2 regions of the Conexibacter stalactiti genome follow, and region 1 is predicted to be linked to the other one. Evidence: riboswitches for the same ligand, from Rfam matches in the RefSeq annotation. Region 1 holds a riboswitch; the other holds the start of a gene.
What was found. Region 1 has a riboswitch for cyclic di-AMP ahead of R7226_RS12795 (transglycosylase family protein). Riboswitches for the same ligand answer to the same signal wherever they lie in the genome.

Region 2: another riboswitch for cyclic di-AMP. It lies ahead of R7226_RS08085 (hypothetical protein); the one in region 1 lies ahead of R7226_RS12795 (transglycosylase family protein).

What each region holds. Positions count from the first base shown of each region.
Region 1 covers NZ_JAWSTH010000029.1:17,723-25,501, forward strand. Annotated here, with positions in the region: gene R7226_RS12785 (ATP-binding protein) at 126-1,016, shown strand; gene R7226_RS12790 (helix-turn-helix domain-containing protein) at 1,157-1,873, shown strand; gene R7226_RS12795 (transglycosylase family protein) at 1,887-2,582, opposite strand; cyclic di-AMP (ydaO/yuaA leader) riboswitch at 2,592-2,778, opposite strand; gene R7226_RS12800 (M3 family oligoendopeptidase) at 2,903-4,726, shown strand; gene R7226_RS12805 (hypothetical protein) at 4,765-5,901, opposite strand; gene R7226_RS12810 (flagellar biosynthesis anti-sigma factor FlgM) at 6,009-6,224, opposite strand; gene R7226_RS12815 (hypothetical protein) at 6,293-7,612, opposite strand; gene R7226_RS12820 (NAD(P)H-binding protein) at 7,757-7,779, opposite strand, start outside.
Region 2 covers NZ_JAWSTH010000015.1:1,015-8,793, reverse strand. Annotated here, with positions in the region: gene R7226_RS08100 (glutamine synthetase family protein) at 1-172, opposite strand, end outside; gene R7226_RS08095 (winged helix-turn-helix transcriptional regulator) at 223-636, opposite strand; gene R7226_RS08090 (carboxymuconolactone decarboxylase family protein) at 684-1,232, opposite strand; gene R7226_RS08085 (hypothetical protein) at 1,393-1,656, opposite strand; cyclic di-AMP (ydaO/yuaA leader) riboswitch at 1,663-1,803, opposite strand; gene R7226_RS08080 (TraR/DksA C4-type zinc finger protein) at 1,987-2,331, opposite strand; gene R7226_RS08075 (c-type cytochrome) at 2,462-2,959, opposite strand; gene R7226_RS08070 (DNA polymerase III subunit alpha) at 3,030-6,698, opposite strand; gene R7226_RS08065 (hypothetical protein) at 6,794-7,714, shown strand; gene R7226_RS08060 (hypothetical protein) at 7,756-7,779, opposite strand, start outside.

The DNA of each region.
Region 1 (7,779 bases):
GGATCACTACACTGGGCCGCCGTGACGGCGCCGTCATCAAATCTGCGTCAGCGGTTGGAGATCCGACAGCTTCTCCTGACATGCAGGTTTGACGATGCGCGCCAGCGCTCATACGGGGTGATGACGTGAGCGAAGGCACCAGCACCTCTACGGCGACGGGAAGCACGTCTCCACCCGCCGCCGGAGGCGGGGGTCCAGACGTCCGCTTCAGCCTGCCCGCGGTCCCTGCCAACGTCGCGCTCGTGCGACAGGCGCTGGCCGGCCTCGCCGACAGCCTGCGGATCGACCCGGCGCGCGCCGCCGACATGAAGATCGCGATCACGGAGGCGTGCACCAACGCCGTCGTGCACGCCTACGAGAACCACGACGGCCCGCTCGACGTGGCGATGTCGGTCGAGCACGACCGGCTCGTGGTGTCGGTGCGCGACCGCGGCCACGGCCTGCGACCGCTGCCCTCCGAGGGCGACGGTCCGCCGCTCGGCTTCGGCCTGGCGCTGATCGCCTCGCTGTCGGACGAGTTCGGGATCGCCGGCGGCCGCCATGGCACCGAGGTGAAGATGGCGTTCGACCTCGACCTCGAGGAGGAGGCGCCGCCGCTGCTCGTGCAGCTCTCACGCGACGCCGTCGCGCCGCCGCAGGGGGTCGCGCTGACGCTTGCCCCCGGCGACCACTCGGCCGCCGTGCTCGGCCGTGTCGTCTCGCTCGTCGCCGCCCGCGCGGACTTCTCGATCGACCGCCTCTCCGACGCGCAGATCGTCAGCGACGCGATCGCCGGCGCCGCCGGCGCGCACGCCTTCGACGGCAGCGGCAACGCGCAGATCGCGATCGACGAGCACGAGCAGGGCTTCGACCTCCTGATCGGGCCGCTCGTGCTGGGCGGCGCGCAGCAGCTCGTGCGCGACACCGAGCTGCCCGGGCTCGGCTGCCTGCTGGAGCGTCTCACCGACGAGCTCGACGTCGAAGCGGTCGCCGACGGCGGCGAGCGTCTGCGCGCACGCCTGGCCTCGCGCGCCTGAGAGCCCCGTTCGGAGCGGGCGCGCCCGGAACCACGTTCCACCACGCGCGCCCACGCACTGATTTCTGACGCACTGTCAGACGCCACGTCAAGACGGTTCGCTGTGGCAGTGTTGTCCGTACGCCAATACGCTGTTTCCCGATGTCGAGCGGGAACGCCTTCGTACGGGTCCTCGAGGAGGACCCCGAGCTTGCTGCCGGGCTCGATCCGACGAGCCTGCAGCTCGCCACGCGCCACGCGATCGCTGCGGTCGAGACGGTCGCGCCCGGGATCTGGGAACCGACCAGGCCGGCCGACGGCGGCAGCGGCCATTTCGGCCTGCTCGTGCTCGACGGGCTGCTGATGCGGGACGTCACCTTCGCGCGCGCCGCCTGCACCGAGCTGCTCGGCCGCGGCGACCTGCTGCGGCCGTGGGACTGGGAGCGCGAGGTCGTGACGGTCCGCCCCGACGTCGTCTGGACGGCGCTGCAGCCGGTCCGCCTCGCGGTGCTCGACCGTCGCATCACCGCGATCCTCGGCCGCTGGCCGGAGCTCGTCAGCGCCGTCGCGGCGCGCGCGGTGCGGCGCTCCGCCGAGCTGGCGACATCGCAGGCGACGAGCCACCTGACGCGCGTCGACGCCCGTCTGGAGCTGCTCTTCTGGGGCCTCGCCGACCGCTGGGGTCGCGTCAGCCCCGACGGCGTCGTGCTGGAGCTGCCGCTGACCCATCAGGTGCTCGGCCGGCTGATCGGGGCTCAACGGCCGTCGGTGACGACGGCGCTGTCGGACCTGACGCGGCGCAGAGTCGTCGAGCGCCGCGACGACGGCGCCTGGATCCTCCGGGGCGACCCGCCCGCGAGCGCCCCGGGGATCGACTAGCTCGACGGGCGAGCTATGCGCAGTTGGGCCACGGCGACGTGCCGCGGGCCTTGTAGAGCTTCAGCGCGCGACGGTCCTGCTCGGCCTCGGAGGCGCGCGCCGGATCGCCGGCGGGGCCGTACGACGCCCACGTCGAGCGGTCGAACTGGTACTTGCCGCGGTAGGTCCCGTCGGACGAGATCGCGCGCGGGTCGCCGCCGGACTCGCACTGCGCGATCGAGTCGAGGATCGCCGGCAGCTTGACGTTGCCGCCTCCCCCGCCCCCGCCCCCGCTGCTGCGCAGCGACTGCGCCTTCGCGGTCGCGAGGCTGATCCCGAGTGACTGCGCCGTCTGGGAGCCGACGACGCCGTCGACCTCGAGGCCCTTGGAACCCTGATAGCGGCGCACCGCCTTCTCCGTCTGCGGCCCGAAGGCGCCGTCGGCCGGGATCCCGAGCTTCTGTTGCAACTGCACGACGACCGGCCCGCTGCTGCCGCGCTTGAGCACGCCGCTGGAGCCGCCGCCGTCGCCGGCCGTCGCCGCGAAGGCGCCGCCGCTGCCGATCGTCAGCGCCGCGGCCAGCACGACCGCGAGGCTGCGCGAGCCGCGCTGACGGCGTCGGCGGCGCAGCGCCAGCAGGCGCCGCGCGTGCGAGCGTTCTCGCGAGCGCTCGAAGCGCTCGCCGCGGGAAAGGTCGTCAGCGTCCACGTCGGGACAGGTCGCAGGCATGGAACCTCCATGTGGTCTCTTTCGATGCCTACGAGGTGAGCTGACGGGCTCGCGCTGAAAGATGCGCTACGCCTCCGAAGCCCTCCGATGGCGGAGTGGCTGGTGGCGATTCGCCCCGTGGGCCGGACGGATCCGGCCCGAGTGGGTCCCCCGCTCCCCGTCGTCCAGGACGACAGGAACTCGGCGATATGCGTCTGTCTGAGCGGACAGAATCGCAGATCGCCGCGGCGGGCGCCGCCGCAACGGCCGTCGCCCCTGCCCCTGCACGCGAGATTGCAGGCTCGCCGGCGGGCTTTTGGAGCAGGTTCTAAGCTGAGCCGATGACGACCCTTGCCGCCACCAACCAGGAGCCCGCGGACGACGAGGTCGCCGGCGTCGCTTGGAACCTCGACCCGCTCGTCGACGGACAGGGCGAGGAGGGCGTTCGCAGCCTGCTCGCGCAAGGCGCCGAGCGTGCCGAGGCGTTCGCCGCCCGCTACGCCGGCAGACTGTCTGAGCTCGACGCCGCCGGCCTGCGCGCCGCGATGACCGAGCTGGCCGAGCTGCACGACCTCGTCGGCCGCGCCGGCTCGTACGCCTCGCTGCGCTTCGCCGTCGACACCGCCGATCCGGCGATCGGCGCGCTGCTCCAGCACGTGCAGGAGCGCGCGACGGCGATCCAGACCTCGCTGCTGTTCTTCGAGCTGGAGTGGGCCGAACTGCCCGACGAGCGTGCCGAGGAGCTGCTGAGCGGCGAGGGCAACGAGTTCTTCGCCCACTACCTGCGCACCGAGCGACGCTACCGCCCCTACCTGCTGACCGAGCCGGAGGAGCGGATCCTCGCGGAGAAGGGGATCAGCGGCGCGAGCGCGTGGACGCGCCTGTTCGCCGAGCTGATGTCGGCACTGGAGGTGCAGCTGCCGGCGCAGGAGGAGAAGGTCTCGCTGGAGCAGGCGCTGGCGCTGCTGTCGGGCCCCGACCGCGATGAGCGCCGCGGCGCCGCCGAGGCCGTCACGGAGGCGCTCAAGCCGGGCCTGCGCACGCGCGCCTACATCTTCAACACGCTGCTGCATGACAAGGCCGTCGACGACCGCCTGCGCAGCTACCCCAACTGGCTGACCGCGCGCAACCTCGCCAACGAGGCCAGCGACGAGTCGGTCCAGGCGCTCGTCACCGCCGTGCGCAACCGCTTCGACGTGCCGCAGCGCTGGTACAAGCTGAAGGCGAGACTGCTCGGCGTCGACAAGCTCGCCGACTACGACCGCGCGGCGACCGTCTCCGACACCGACGAGCGCTTCACCTGGAGCGAGGCGCGCGAGCTGGTGCTCGACGCCTACGGCTCCTTCACGCCTGACCTCGGCGCGCTCGCGAGACGGTTCTTCGACGAGCAGTGGATCGACGCGCCGGTGCGGCCCGGCAAGCGCGGCGGGGCGTTCTGCTCCTACACCGTGCCGTCAGCCCACCCCTACGTGCTGTTGAACTACACCGCCCGCCGCCGCGACGTGCTGACGCTCGCGCACGAGCTCGGCCACGGCGTCCACGCGGCGCTCGCGGCGCCGCAGGGCGTCTTCCACCAGAGCACGCCGCTGACGCTCGCGGAGACGGCGTCAGTCTTCGGCGAGACGCTCGTCTTCGGCCGGCTGCTCGACGCCGCCGCGACGCCGGCCTCGCGGCTGTCGCTGCTGTCTGAGTCGATCGAGGGCGCGATCGCGACCGTCTTCCGCCAGACGGCGATGCACAACTTCGAGCAGGAGATCCACACCGCCCGCCGCGAACAGGGCGAGCTGCCGGTCGAGCAGTTCGGCGCGCTGTGGGAGAAGACGCAGGAGGAGCTGTTCGGCGACGCCGTCGAGATCACCGACGGCTACAAGACGTGGTGGTCCTACATCCCCCACTTCATCAACACGCCGGGCTACGTCTACGCGTACGCCTACGGGCAGCTGCTGGCGTTGTCGGTCTACCGTCGCTACGAGCAGGAGGGCGCGTCGTTCGTGCCCGACTACCTCAAGATGCTGTCGGCCGGCGGCTCGCTGGCGCCGGAGGAGCTGGGCAGGCTGGTCGGCCTCGACCTGACCGACCCGGGCTTCTGGGATGCCGGCCTCGCGCTCGTCGAGGAGCAGCTGGAGCAGGCCGAGCAGGCCGCCGTCGCCGCCGGGCGGGTCTGAGCGCCACGCCGCGCCGCTGAGGCCGCCGCGCGGCGGCCTCAGTCGAGGAAGACCTTGCGCACCGTCCGCTGCACCAGCAGCGGACGGGCGTCGCCGGCGCCCGGGACCGAGCGCAGCGAGCTGGTCGCTGCCGTCGGCGTCGCGGTCGCGCCGGGCGCGTTGCTGCAGCCGAACTGGAACCAGTCGCTGCGGCTGTACCACCACTCGCCGGGCCGCAGGCCGGTCCACATCGGGCTGTTGGCGCAGTCGCGCACGTGGCCGTTGCCGGCGTAGTGGCCGAGCTCATGGACGACCACCGTCTGCAGGTCGACCTTGTCGGATGGCGGCGCGCCAGGGCCGACATGCCAGGCGACGCCGACCGCGAGGCTGAGGTCGCGCTCGACGACGCGCTCTCTCACGATGCGCGTGACGCCGCCGACGCGGCGGTAGTAGCGGACCGAGCGGATTCTGGTGACCCCGAGCGCCACTCTCGGCACGTCGCGCGCGAAGCCGACAGTGTCGCGGCCGTCACCGGAGCGCGGCGCGGCGCGGGTCGTGCCGACCTCGCGCAGACCCCAGCGCTTCGCCGCCGTGCGCGCGAGCACCGCGAAGCGCTTGGCGCCGACCGCGCGCGGAACGTTGGCGCTGCTGAGCCGGTAGCCGTAGGCGCGGCGCACGCCGACCGAGCGCGGGATCGCGGTTCTGATCAGGTCGGCGCCGGTCGGGTCAGGTCTCAGCGGCGTCGGCGAGGGGACGCCGGGAACGGTGTAGGTCGTCTCGGCGACGAGCACGTCGCTGCTGCCGTCGAAGGCGTAGAGGCAGGCCCGCTTGGGGCCCGCGTAGATCCACGGCCGCTCCTGCCACGTGGCCGTGAACGACTGCGGTCTGCGGCCCTGCGCGTCGCTGAGGGCGTCGCCGGCCCAGCTGGAGGAGGTCGCCTGCGGCGAGCACTGGGCGGTCGCCGCGATCGTCGTGACCTTCGGGGCGTAGCCGCAGAAGGTGGCGCCGTCACAGACGTTGGAGATCGTCGCCTGCGCGGTCACGGAGACCGGTTGCAGGTCAGCGGTCGGGGGCGCGATCGCCTGCACGGCGAGCGTCCCCTGGAGCTGCCCGGCCGCGATCGCCGGGGTTGCGCCGAACGCTGCCGTGGCGGCGACGATCAGCGCGGATCTCACGAACATCGAACGTCGCCGCATCTGCCTCCATCGTAGCGGCGCGCATCGCCGCGCCCGCATGGCCTGCCCTGATCGTCAGGCCGCACGGGCGCGGGTGAGGCGTGCGCCGGCGCACGCCGGCGCCGGGATCACAGCTCCGACGCCGAACGCTGCGCGAGCAGGTCGGCCTTCACGCGCTGATGGAACTGCGCGCGCTCGACGAGCACGTCGGCGAGCTTCTCGGGATCGACTCTGTACTCGCCCGCGGCGACCTGCTTGGCGAGCAGGCGCACGCGCGAGGAACGGGTGATGCGGTCTCTGCGGCTGGTGGTGAGGCGGTGAATGTGGTCGTTGGCGACGACCATGGCAGTGCTCCTTGTGTCCTGAGTTGACGTCGAGCCGGCACCCGGGCGGGGCGGCTTCGTGGGGTCACTCAGGCGATGGGTGGAGCGCGCGCGGAGTCGTCGGAGGTCGGCGTCGCCGAGTTGCTCGCGAAGGAGCACGGCGGCGCGACGGCCTCGGCCTGCGCGAGCTGCGCGCTGACCGAACCGACGAGAACGGCGAAGAAGCTGATGCCGGCCGCGGAGCCGTTGCCGGCCGCGGCCGCGGCGCTCGCGTTGAGCGGCGAGGAAGGTGAGTCGAACGGGCCGACGGGCGGGCCGCGGACGCTGCTCGGCTGATCCTCGGCGTGCTGCTTGCGGACGCTCTTGGCGACCTGCAGGCGCGTCGTGGAGGAGTCGGGCGTCGGCACGGCGGCGGAGACGACGACCGGCGCGCAGATCAGGCTGTCGGCCGTGGCCGGCGTCACCTGGCTGGTCGCGGCGACCGGCGTCGCCGGCACGATGCCGAGGTTGACGAGCGTCTTGCGCACGATCCGCTTGGCGGCGGCGTTGCGTGCGGCGGCGTCCGCGGCGGCCTCGTCCTGGTCGTCGGCTCTTCTGGAGCCGGGCAGCGGCAGCGGCGCGGAGACGACCGGATCGAGCGCGGGCGGCGTCGCGACCGTCTGCGTCGCCGCCTCGGTGACGGGCGCGGCGGTCGGCGAAGCGTCGGTGAGCGCCGGCCGCAGAACGCCCGAGCCGGTCGCCGGCTTCGGCAGCGACACTGTCGCGTTGGTCTCGGCGGGCGCCGGACGGCTGTCTCTGGCGGGTTTGTCGTCGGCCGGGGTCTCCTCGACCGTCGGCGTCTCCTCGACGGGCGCCGGCTCGACCGGGGCGGGCTCGACCGGCGCCGGCTGCTCGCCGGCCGGCTGCTCGACCGGGGGCGTCTCGACGGGCGGCGTCTCGACCGGGGGCGTCTCAACGGGCGGCTGCTCGACCGGGGGCGTCTCGACGGGCGGCGTCTCGACCGGGGGCTCCTCGACGGGCGGCTGCTCGACCGGGGGCGTCTCGACCGGCGGCTCCTCCGTCGTCGGCTCGGGCGTCGGGATCTCGCCGGTCGGCGAGACCTGCGTGTCGCCGACGGGCTGCTCCGGAGCGGGCGCCTCGACGGCGGGCTCCGCGACGGGCGCCTCGACGGCGGGCTCTCCCGCCGGGATCGTGTCGGTCGCCGACGGCTCCGCGGCGACCGGCGCATCGCCGGCAGGCTGCTCGATCGTCGGCTGGTCGGCCTGCTGCGGCGGCGCGTCGTCGGCGAGCGCGACGGCCGGCGCGGTCAACAGGGCGGTGAACGCGGTCAGCGTGATCAGCGCACTGCGGAGCCGGCGCCGAAGGGCACCGCGGTCCGATGTGGGCTGATCCGGGAGGCGTTCTTCCATGAAGACTGAGTTCCTGAGGACTCTATGGATTCCTCGGCTGTTACGCCCGGGAGCTTGAGATTCGCCCCCACTTCTCGTCGCGTACGGGGTCGACAGGTCTGACTACTGACCTCACCAGAGCCTATCCGGCCCGGGCGGGGAGCGCTACTGCTCGTCCGCGAAGCTGC
Region 2 (7,779 bases), on a different contig from region 1:
CGTCGAAGCCCATCCCGCCCTCGAAGGCGTCGGACAGCTCGCTGGTGTTGATCGAGAACGCCTTCAGCTGACCGAGGATGTCGGTGAACCAGAGGCGGATGAAGCGGATGTCGCGCTCCTGCACGAGACGCAGCACGTCGTCAGGGGTAAGCGGCGGCGCGGCGTCAGTCATGTCGAAGGGCTCCTGGGGTCAATTTCGGGCGTGGCGACGGGAATTGGAGCCTACCGCGACGGGGCGTCGGCACAGCCGGGCAGCCAGCGTTGGGCCCACGACTCCAGCGCGGCCAGCGCCGGCTCCAGCTCGCGTCCCATCGGCGTGAGCGCGTACTCGACCCGGGTCGGGGGCGCCGGCGGGGGCGGCGAGACGGTGCGCGCGACGACGCCGCGCGCCTCCAGCTCCTTCATCCGCTCCGACAGCAGCCGGTCCGACAGCTCCGGGACGGCGTTGGCGATCTCGCTGAAGCGCTGCGGCGAGCGGTTCATCAGCACGCGCACGATCGCGCCGGTCCAGCGCTTGCCGAGGAACTCGATCGCCTCGTGGTAGTGCGGGCAGCAGGCGTCGGCGGCGCTGTCGGCACCGGCGGGGTCGCCGGCGGCGCATGCCGCGTTCCGCTCCGATGCCTGCTCGACCGCCATCGAGCACAGCTTACGCCCGCATCGGCCCCCTGGCCATGCGGGCGATGTCAGGCGGCGCGCAGCGTGCGCGACTGCTCGATCGAGCCGTCGACCGGCACCTCGCCGGCGACGTTGACCATCGCCGCGAGCGATTCGAGCGCGACGGTCGCGATCGCCTCGAGGATCTCCTCGTCCTCCCAGCCCAGCTCGCGCGCCTCCTCGTGCAGGTGCAGCGGCGGTCTGCCGTCGACGACGAGCGCGCGCAGGTAGCGCAGCAGCGCCGCCTCCTTCGCGTCGCCGGAGTCGAAGTCGCGTGCCAGCGCGACCTCGTCGAGACCGAGGCCGGCGGCGCGGGCGGCACGCGAATGCATCGCTATGCCGGGCTGTGAGCCGCGCTCCTCCGCGACCGCGAGCGCGATCCGCTCCAGCGTGGCGGCGGAGAGGTGGCCGTGACGCAGCTCGCTGCGAAAGCGCGCGTAGCCGCGCAGGGCGGCCGGGGAGCCGGCGAGGGCGCCGACGAAGTTGGGCAGTTGGCCGCCGGTCGCCAGGGCGCCGCGCAGGACAGGGACCGAGCCTTCCGGTGCTGTGAGGTCGTCGTGGATCTGGAACCGACTCATCGGAGTCTTCATGGCGCGCACCCGGGTCGTAGAGGTTCTCGCCCCCCTTATACGAGCGGGACCTAAACCCAGGCTCACGGTTCCTTTTGCGCCGGCTATGGGGGCGGACGGCCGATTGCGCTCGCCCCTTGTCGCGCCGGCTCCACGGCCAGCGCGTTTGTCAGGCGCCGGAGGCGGTGAGGATGGCGACGAGGATCAGGAAGACGCCCATCAGCACCGCGTACATCGCGGCACGGTCGGGACGGCTTCCGGCGATCCGCTCGCTCGCGCGACGGGGGCGATGACGACGCGCGGTCGTCTCGTACTCGTAGTCATGACGGCGGGTCGGCGGCGGCGCGACCTGGCCCCTGATGACGATCGTGCGGCGCTCGCCCTGCTGGCTCGCGCTGCGACCGGCGCGTGACGGCGCCTCTGCGGTTGGCATCTCTGTCGGTCCTCTTTCTCGAGCTTGCGGGGTTAGCTGACGGGCTCGCACCGAAAGAGCGGCGCTATGCGCGGACGCGCGATTCGCCCCGTTGTCGTGGGTCCCCCGCTTCCCGTGCGGCAGACGGGAATTCAGCGGTATGACACGGCGATCCTACCAACGGCTTGCAGATTCTGACCTGCATCCGGTGGATCTTATGGAAAGCCTCGGTCGGAAAATGCGGGCTTCTTGTGGCACGCGGCCTCAAGCGGGCTGCACGGGCGCCGATGACGCGGCGGTGGCGCGTGCGCGCGCGGCCAAGCGGCGCGCGAGGCACCTGGCGCCGGCCGCTCAGCTGCGCTCGTAGGCGGCCTGTTCGGCGACGGTCCGCTCCGCCCACGGGACCGCTTCGAGGCGCGCGTCGGGGATCGGCTCGCCGCTCTGCACCGAGCGGCCGTAGCTGCCGTCGGCGAGGCGCTGTTCGGCGCGTTCGATCGCCGCCAGCTCCTCGCGCAGCTGCTCGACGAAGCCGGCGTCGCGCTCCCGCTCGAACAGCTCCGTTCCACCGTCGGCGAGATGCTGGTCGAGGTGCGTCAGCTCCTGCTTCTCGCCGCCGGGCGGGATCAGGCCGGCCAGCTCGCGCTCGACGCGAGCGCGTTCGCGGGCCAGCAGCTCACGGGCATGCGCGGTGTCCATGTCGGCGAGGGTACCCGCGCGCGCGGCAGGACGCACGCGCGGTGCGACGCACTCGCGGTGTGACACACGCGCGGTGTGCGCACTCGCGGCAGGGCGCACGCGCGGCCGCGAGGCGGCCGCCGCGCGGGCGTCAGCGGCCGGCGGTCGCGCCGACGAAGGCGGCGACGGCCTCGGCCTCGGCGCCGGAGTAGATGCCGGCGGGCATCGTGCCGCCGCCGCGCTGGCGGCCTCTGACGATCGCGTCGTAGGTCAGCTCCTGCGGCGGCTTGAGCACGTCGAGGTTCGGACCGACCTTGCCGACGGCCTCGGCGGCGGCGAGCGTGTGGCAGTTCGCGCAGCCGGTGCCGAACAGCGCCCGCCCCTCCTCCTCCTGCTTCGTCAGCTCGATCGTCGTCCCGTTTATGTGGGCGTCGGCGCTGTCGCGGTCGCCGAATATGAACAGCGCCGGGACGGCGATCCCGACAGCGACGTAGAAGACGGTGAAGGCGATGACGGCGAAGGTGCGGGCGCCGGGCTTCTGCGACTGGAGCGTCGCGCGCACGCCGCGCGGGCCTCCGCGCACGGCGAGGAAGAAGAGCCCGAGTCCGACGACCACCCAGAACGCGAGAAACACCACGGTTGCGAGCATCGGAGCGACCCTATCCGGAACCCACCATGGAATGGAAGGGCGAACTGTTGTGTCGCGTCAGCGCGCGCTCTCAGCGGCTGCGATTGCGGCTGCGCCCCCGGCCGAAGTTCATCGTCTCAGGCGCGACGCCGCGGAAGTCGCGCGCGGAGCCGCCGCCGGCCGCCGCGCGCTGCTGCTCGTGCTGCTCGATCGCGTGGCGCTCGGCCTCGTCGAGCGGCGAGAAGTCCTTCGCGATCACCTTGCCCATGCGCGCGTCCGGTATGTCGAGCGGAGCGATCCGCGCCAGCAGGATGCTGATGCCGCCGCCGGCCGCCGGCAGCCGCTCCAGCGTCCCCTCCACCAGCACCAGCGGCTCGGTGCGGACGGTCAGGCGTCTGGTCTCGTACAGCTCCGGCCGCACGACGAGGTTGACGGTGCCGTGCTCGTCCTCGACCAGCAGGAAGACGATCCCGCGCGCGGTGCCCGGCCGCTGCCGCGCGACGACCATCCCACCGAGCTTGACCGTCGCGCCGTGCGGCAGCGACGCCAGCTCGCGGCTGGTGACGACATCGCGCGGCAGCCGCGGGCGCAGCAGTCTCAGCGGGTGGGCGCGCGCGGTCAGCCCGGTCGTGTCGTAGTCGGCGAGCATCCCGTCCCAGGCGCCGAGCTGGCGCAGCTCCGGCGCCCCCGGCAGCTCCAGCGGGAGCGCCAGCTGCGTGCCGCCCGGCACGCGGCGGCCGGGCACCGCGACGCCGAGCCGCCACAGCGCGACGCGGCGATCGCCGCCGGCGAGCACGTCGCAGGCGCCCGACCAGGCGAGCGCCTCCAGCGCAGGGCGACCGGCGCCTGCGCGCGCAGCGAGGTCGGCGACCTCGCGGAACGGCCCGCCGGCCCGGCGCGCGGCGACGAGCGCCTCGGCGTCGTGCGGCTGCACGCCGCGCACGTAGCCGAGGCCGATCCGAACGCGCACCTTCCCGTCGTCCCCGGTGTGGGAGGTGCACTCGGTCTCGCTCGCGTTGATCTCCGGCGCGAGCACCTCGATCCCGCGCCGCTGCGCCTCGTGCACGAGCGCGTCGGGCGGGTAGAAGCCCATCGGCTGCTCGTTCAGCAGCGCGCAGAGGAACTCGGCCGGATGGTGGACGCGCAGCCACGTCGACTGGTAGGCGAGCAGGCCGAAGGCCGCCCCGTGCGCCTTCGGGAAGCCGAAGCCGGAGAAGCCGCGCACCATCTGGAAGACGCGCTCGGCCAGCTCCGGCGTCACGTCGTCGTGGGTCGCCAGCGCGCCCTCGACGAACCTGCAGTGATGGGCCTCGATCGCCGCCTCCGAGCGCTTGCGGCTCATCGCCCGCCGCAGCCCCTCCGCCTCGCCGGCGGAGAAGCCGGCGAAGGCCATCGCCACCTCGATCACCTGGTCCTGGAAGATGATCGTGCCGAGCGTCTCTCTCAGCGGTCCGACGAGCGAGGGATGGTCGTAGGGAACCTTGAAGGAGGGGTCGATCCGCTCCCGCTGGCGGCGCTCGATGTAGGGGTTGACCGCCCCGCCCTGGATCGGCCCCGGCCGCACGATCGCGACCTGGATCGTCAGCTCCTTCAGGTTCGACGGCCGTGTGCGCCGCAGCGACGCCATCTGCGCGCGGCTCTCGATCTGGAAGACGCCGGTCGTCTCGGCGTTCTGGATCGCCTCGTAGGTCGCGCTGTCGTCGTAGGGGATGCGCGAGAGGTCGATCCGCTCGCCGCGCGTCGCCGCGATCGACTCGACCGCGCGCTCGACCGCCGACAGCATCCCGAGCCCGAGCAGGTCGATCTTGAGGAAGCCGGCGTCGGCGCACGAGTCCTTGTCCCACTGGACCATCTGGCGCCCCTCCATCGCGGCCGGGACGATCGGGCAGCAGTCGCTCAGCGGACGCGTCGCGACGACCATCCCGCCCGAGTGCTGCGAGAGGTGGCGCGGCAGGCCGTGCGCCTGCTCGGCCAGCCGCGCCAGCCACGCCCAGCGGCCGCTGCCGACGCGCCGCTCCCCCAGCGCGCTCGCTATGTCGGCGGCGACGTCGCGCGCCGACCAGCCCTCGGAGCCGCGCGCGACGCGCTCGATCTCCCCCGGCGGCAGCCCCAGCGCCTTGCCCAGCTCGCGGATCGCGCCGCGCGCGCGGTAGGTCGGGAAGGCGGCGACGAGCGCCGAGTTGCGCTCCCCGAAGACCGTGTGGATGCGCGGGATCAGCGCCGCGCGCACGTCGCGCGGGAAGTCGAGGTCGATGTCGGGCAGCGCCTGCAGCTCCTCGTTGAGGAAGCGGCCGATGAACAGTTCGTTGGCGACCGGGTCGACGTGCGAGAGGCCGGTCAGGTAGCAGACGATCGAGGAGACCGAGGAGCCGCGGCCGCGGCCGGGCGGCAGCAGCGCGCGGGCGCTGTCGGCCCCGCGCACCTCGACGGCGACCTCGCGCGCCAGCTCCAGCATGTCGCGGTGCAGCAGGAAGAAGCCGGCGAGGCCGAGCTTGCGGATGATCCGCAGCTCCTCGTCGAGCCGGCGCCGCGCCTCCGCGCGATGGGCGGCGCTGGTGTCGGCGTAGCGGTCGGCGAGGCGGTCGCCGCACAGCTCCGCCAGTCTGCGATCGGCGCTGTCGTCCTCGGCGCCGGGATAGCGGTAGCCGAGCCCCTGCGTCAGGTCGAAGCGGAGGCGGTCGGCGAGGCGGGCGGTCTCGGCGACGGCGTCGGGATGATCGGCGGCGAAGCGCGCCGCCATCGCCTGCGGGCTCGCCAGCACGTGACTGAAGTTGCCACGGCGGCCAGGCTCGGAGGCGTCGAGCGTCGTGTGCAGCCGGACGGCGACGAGCGCGTCCTGCAACGGCCCGCGCGCACGCGTGTGGGTGTGCACGTTGCCCGTCGCGACGCAGCGCAGCTCCAGCTCGCGCGCGAGCTGGACGAGCCGGCGATTGCGCGCGCGGTCGTCGCGCAGGTAGGGCCGCTGCAGCTCGACGTAGAGGCTCTCGCGACCGAAGGCGGCGCGCAGCAGGCGCAGCGAGGCGAGGTCGTGGACGCCGTGCGTCGCGCAGCCGCTGAGGCAGACGAGCCCCTCGGCGTGCTCGGCGACGGCGGCGAGCGAGACGAACGGCTGGCTCGCCTGGCGGGTGCGGCCGCGCAGCGCGCGCGTCCCCATGCGCGCGCCGGGCAGCGCGGCGGCGACGAGCGGGTCCTCGCGCCTGGCGGGGCGCGAGGACCCGCGCGCGAAGCCGGCCGCGCCACCCTCCGCGGCGCCGGCCCAGCCGGGCGCGGTCGCGAGCTCGGCGGCTCCCTCCGGACGCACGCCGGAGGCGGGCGTCCCCGCCTCCGGCTCCCCCGATGTGCGTCCTCCTCGCGCGTCCCCCTCGACGCGCGCGAGGTCTGTGGCGGCGGGCGCGTCCCCCGCGCGCCCGCCGCCGCCCTCCCCCATGGACGCGCCGCCCGCGCGCCCCTCCCCACGCGTGTGCGCGTGGGCGAGCGTCAGCAGCCGGCAGAGGTTGCGCCAGCCGCGCTCGTCCTCGACCAGCAGCGTCAGGTGACGGCCGTCGTCGAGCGTCAGCTCGGCGCCGTGGATCGGCCGCAGGCCGAGCGCCTGGGCCGAGCGGGCGAACTCCATCGCCCCGCAGACGTTGTCGTGGTCGGTCAGCGCGAGCGCGTCGTGTCCCAGCTCCACGGCAGCCGCGACCAGCTCGTCCGGCAGCGAGGCGCCGTCGAGGAACGAGAAGGCGGAATGGGCGTGCAGCTCGACATATGACACGAACATATGTTCGCATGCGCGGCGGACGGACGCCACTCAGAGCACGCACCAGATATCTGTTGTCTGCGACCTGGCGCGCGCGCGTCTCGTACGGTTGGTGAATGCGTCGAACGATCCTGAGCGCCGCCGCCGGCGCCGCCATCGCGCTGACGGCCCTCCCCGCCGGCGCCGCCGCGATCTCGCGCGAGGACGCCGCCGCGCAGCGGCTGGAGAGCCGCGCGATCGCGCTCATCAACGCCGCCACGAGAGCGATGCGCGCCGCCGACACGAGCTGCGTGCAGCAGTTCGACCCCGAGCACGAGACGACCGTCACGCACGACGCCCCCAGCCAGGCGATGCGCGACACCTTCGCGCTGCTGCGACGGCCGGAGATCCCCGCTGACCGCGAGTTCGCTGCCGACCTCCCGCGCTTCCCCTTCTCCTTCGCCGAGGGCGTCTACATCGACTGGATCCGGCTCGCGCGCGCCGCCGACGGCAGCGAGCACTACCTCGTGATCGCCAAGAGCCGCGATCTGCCGGAGCCACTGACACGCGCCTGCCTGCGCACGAGACACCGGCTGCTCGTCGACCTGCTCGACGGCGCCGGGCCGAGATTGCGGAGACTGACGCTGAGCGAGGAGGCGCGCCTCAACCGCCAGGAGCACCCGGCCGGCGGCTTCCCCGCCAGAGAGGTGATCTTCGGCTTCGGCGGCGGCGCCGGGGGCGGTGGCGTCGACCTCGCCCGGTTCCGCAGACACGGGCTGTTCGGCTCCTCGCAGCGAGGCTCCGAGGACCGTTCGACCGTCTCCGGCTTCGTGCCCGACGGCGTCGCGACGATCGAGGCGATCTACCCCGAGCGCGTCAGCCGCGGGCCGCATCGGCCGGCGATCGTCTACGGCGAGGAGATCCGCCTGACGCTGCCGGTCCAGGACAACGTCGTCGCGTTCAAGGTCGACCGCCCGGCCGAGGACGCGATGCCGCCGCAGATGATCTGGCGGGCCGCCGACGGCACCGTCGTGCGGACGGTGAGAGAGCCCCGCTGAGCGCCCGCGCGCGAGCCGCGGACGCGGGGTGGGCAGACGCTTCACCGCTGCCGGAACCAGCCGCC